Regions from separate parts of the Gulosibacter sp. genome, predicted to be linked through region 1. Evidence: predicted binding sites of a transcription regulator. Region 1 holds the regulator's gene; the other holds the start of a gene.

Region 1 (2,201 bases):
GATTCCCGGCACATCCCTGAACTGATTGTGTTCAATAAGGCCGATCTGATCGATCGAGACACCGAGATAGCCCTTCGTGGTCTGGAACACGAATCAGTATTTGTCTCCGCCCGTACCGGTCAGGGCGTGGACGAGCTCCTCGAAACGATTGCCGAGATGCTTCCGGTCGCGGAAATTGAGGTGGAACTCATCGTGCCGTACGACCGTGGTGATCTGGTGTCCCTGCTGCACAATTCCGGTGGCGTGCTCGAAGAGTCGCATGAAGCTGACGGCACCCACTTGCGTGCTCGAGTGCACGCAGACCAGCTCGGTGCGATTGAACCGTTCCGCGTGGGTGGGGAAGGTGCGCCGGAACGCACTCGACCGACAGTCCGTTCGAAGCCACGCGTCAATGATGAACGACCCAGTACCCGAAAACTCGAGTTGCCGCGTCACGATCAAGCAAGCTAACGACTTGACGCGATCTTGAGTCAGATGAGTGAGGCCGCCCGGGAATCTTCCCGAGCGGCCTCACTCATCGCGCGCAGATTCCTTACGCGAAAGGATCTGGACTACACCGAACGCATTACCGCTACGACGCGGCCAAGGATCTGTGATTCGTCACCGAGGATGGGCTCATACGCGGAGTTTCGGGGGAGAAGCCAGGCGTGACCATCGCGCTGACGGAACACCTTCACAGTGGCCTCACCGTCGAGCATTGCGGCGACGATCTCGCCGTTCTGGGCAGTGTTCTGCTCTCGGACGACAACCCAATCGCCATCGCAAATCGCGGCGTCCACCATCGAATCTCCGGACACCTCGAGCATGAAGAGGTCCCCGAGGCCAACGAGCTGGCGAGGTAATGGCATTACGTCTTCTACCTGCTGCTGCGCGGTAATCGGTACGCCAGCAGCAATTCGCCCAACAAGCGGCACGAGCGCCGTCTCTGCCGGGGCCGTTTCTTCGGTCTCTTCTGCGACCTGCGGCATGTAGAGCAGTTCGATAGTGCGTGCCTGATTCGAGTTGCGGCGAAGATACCCGTGCTTCTCCAACTGGGCGAGTTGGTGTGAAACCGAGGATGAGCTGGCGAGGCCAACTGCGTCACCAATTTCACGAATCGTGGGGGCATAGCCGTGGCGGTTCAGGTGCTCGGCAATGAAGCCGATGACCTGCTCCTGCTTGGCGGAGAGGGGCTTGATTGTGGGTTTCATGGTGCGCTCCTCGGCTTCCTGGTGGGGAAGAACCATCGAATGTCGGTGGCTCGTGGTCTTGTCCTCTTGTGTCGCTTTTGACTCTAGTGGGGATACCTCGAAAATCAAACAGATATTCGAGCGTGTCGAGAAAAAAATTCGAAGAAAATCCTTGCGAAAACCATCGTTCGAAGATAAGTTTAGAACAGACATTCGGAACAGGGTTTCGATCACAACAATCGAACAACCTGCTCAAGTGTTTACCGAAGGGAGAAAGACCATGACTGCAATGTCGCTCCACGACACTTCTCGTAAGCGTGCCGGTCTGAAGCTGACTGTGCGCGGGCGCCGTGTGCTCGCAGCGTTGCTGTTGGCGCCGGTCGGCCTCGGTATAGGTATTGGTGTCGCCCAAATGCCAGCTGCCTTCGCTGGTGATGATGCCGTGGCCCAGGGCGCGCACGAACAGTTCGAAATGCACACGGTGCTCGCGGGTGAATCGCTGTGGGATATCGCCGGGGGGATCGCGGGGTCCAGTGATGTTCGCGATGTAGTCGCGGAGATCATGCGCCTCAACGGGCTGTCCGACGCTTCACTACAGGCTGGTCAGCAACTCGCGCTGCCGAACCTGTAGTGCTCTCCGCGGGTGAAGTTTGTGCCGTGAACGTCGCCTGCGTGCGCAGACAACTCCGCACCTGCCCAGGTATTTCTGCCGCCCGTCTAAGATAGAGCGGTGACTTCCCTAGATGAGCTACCACTTCGTGATGACCTCCGCGGCATCGCACCCTACGGTGCACCGCAAGAACCGGTGCGGATTTCGATCAATGTGAATGAGAATCCGTACTCGGTGCCCGAGGAAGTAGCGACTCATGTGATCCAGCACATCGCCCGTTCTCTTCCGGGCCTCAATCGCTACCCTGACCGAGAATTTGTCGAACTCCGCGAGAAGCTCGCACAATATCTCGGTCACGGCATCTCACGCGAGCAGGTCTGGGCGGCGAATGGTTCGAATGAGGTCCTGCAGCAACTGATGCA
Region 2 (2,201 bases), on a different contig from region 1:
GACAAGTACATTTATCCAGGCCATGCGATGGACATGATGGTTCTCGCGGATGCTGAAATCACGCGACTTCGTGATGGGGCGGAGGCAGCGTTGAACGTCCTTGAAGACGCGGATGCGCTGTCAAGGAATCAGCTTTCGAGGCGGCTGCTCGGTATGCGAATCGAGCTCCTGGCGCAAACTGGCGACCACGAGACGATGGCCGAACTCTGGAACCGGATTCAAGCCATCCATGAATCGAAAGGTGCGCAGGATACCGCCGAATTTGCCTGGCTTGAAGGTCTCGTTTTGATTGGCCGAGGCGAGACGGATGCGGCGCGAGAGGTGTTCGCTGGGGGCATCCGGGAGGCGCGATCGAAGTTTGTTCACGCCAAGTGCCATCTGCAACTCGCGAATCTGTATGCGGGAGAGCGCGGGGGGCGCGAATCGGCGATGGAGCATTTCAAACAAGCCCGCATCGCTTTTCGGGCGATCGGTGCCAAAGTCTATGAGGATGAGGCAGTCGACCAGCTGCAAAAACTTACGTCTTCGGGTCAGGAGCGACTCGCTGCGCTGACGCCACGAGAACGCCAGGTCGCCACGCTTGCGGCGCGCGGCTGGCGGAATAAGGAGATCGCACGCGAGCTCAGCATTGGTGTGGCGACAGTCGCATTCCATATGTCGAACGCATTGCAAAAACTCGGCGTCGCGAAACGCTCCGAGTTGTCTTCGGTGATCGGCTAGCGGTTTCGAGTGTTGGGACATGCGTGATTGCATGTTCGAATGGTGGTCGATAAAGTTATCCACAGGTCTAGATCATTTGTTCGAGACTGGTTAAACTTTACGTATTAGCCGCTCCGGGAGGTGATCCACCATGACCGTGTCCGACTTCAATACCGCTCCAGCTATCGACAGCGACGATGTCGTCGGTGATCGTGCCCGACTTGTCGCGTCGTTTGATGCGTTGAATGCCGTCTGGTTGGGTCTCGGGGTGCTGCCTGGGGAGGCCTTCGAAAACGCGACGCGTGCAGTCCCGACGGGTGACGATTCAGGGTTCGATTCGGTGGAATCTGTTACTTCGTCGCCCGCGAGTGCCTCGTTTGCCAGCCAGTCGCCAGCAGGCACGTCCACTGCCAGCACATTGCCTGAGGGCCCGACGTCTGCCGCGCGACCGCCCAGTGCGCCTGTTCTTGATGGACAGTTGCTTGAGAACCAGCTTGAGGCTCTGTCTGAATCTTTGTTGCTTGAGTTTGTTGACTCGCTCGCGCGCCACTACCGCCAGTTGGGTGCGGTGCTCGCGATCACGACCCGTGAGCTGCGCGACCGGTCGCGCGCTTCGTTGGGTGAGGAACGGCTCGCGTTCCGGCACGGTTACCGGTCTGCGGAGCAGTTTGTGGCGGAACGCCTCGGCACCGATACCCGTGTGAGTAATACCCTCGCCCGTGTGGGTACCGCGATCGTTGGCGAGCGCGGCCTCACCGGGGACCGCGTCCCCGCCCGTACCGAGCACGTGGCCAGTGCGTTGCGCTCCGGGGAACTCGGGCTCGCGTACGCGAACGAGATCGTCACGTCCACGAACCGTCTGGCAACCAGGCCGCATCTTGATCCGGTCGAGCTCCGGCACGGGGAGCGGGAACTGGTCAACACGGCCGTGATGGGCATGCCGCTGCGTGATTTCGAACAAGTCGTCGCGCGGTTGGAAGCACATCTCGATCCGGACGGAGTTGCGCCGTCGATCGAGGCTCAACGCCGCAAACGCGGGCTGTCGTTCCGCACCGATACGAGCAGTGGCATGGTGTACGTGCGTGGCCAGTTCGATGGTGAATCCGGGGCGTACATCACCCACGCGCTGCAGTCCTACGCCACCGGTGTGCTGCGCAGCTCCCGCGGGCTGAACCTTCCCGAGGACCCCGACAGGCCAGCGACTCAGCCAACCACAGACGTATTGGCAGCCGCAGCTGAGGCTGGATCGGAAACCGTCACCGCTGCTACAGCGGGAGCCACAGGAACGGCCATGGGCGCGTCACCATCCGCGACCGAACTGGCACAAGTGGCGTCGCCAGAGTCGGTAACCAGTCCCACGTCGAGTGTCTCGTTCCGGCCGGTGGAGCCCGCACTGCGTGATGCGGTCGATGCGGAACGCCGCACGATCAGCCAGATCCACGCCGACGCACTCGTTGACTTCGCCAAGCATGTCATCGGCTGCGACCACGAGAAACTCCCCG

What was found. Region 1 encodes LexA, which represses DNA repair genes until DNA is damaged. Its sites were predicted from a motif close to TCGAACANNTGTTCGA; they were not measured.
Region 2: a site for LexA is predicted at 789-804, ahead of ACTHXA_RS04015 (DUF222 domain-containing protein). Genes of this name have one in related genera too.

The regions. Positions count from the first base shown of each region.
Region 1 covers NZ_JBQDBE010000014.1:68,684-70,884, forward strand. Annotated here, with positions in the region: gene hflX (GTPase HflX) at 1-450, shown strand, start outside; gene lexA (transcriptional repressor LexA) at 552-1,190, opposite strand; gene ACTHXA_RS10505 (LysM peptidoglycan-binding domain-containing protein) at 1,450-1,800, shown strand; gene ACTHXA_RS10510 (histidinol-phosphate transaminase) at 1,900-2,201, shown strand, end outside.
Region 2 covers NZ_JBQDBE010000004.1:155,594-157,794, forward strand. Annotated here, with positions in the region: gene ACTHXA_RS04010 (helix-turn-helix transcriptional regulator) at 1-720, shown strand, start outside; gene ACTHXA_RS04015 (DUF222 domain-containing protein) at 851-2,201, shown strand, end outside.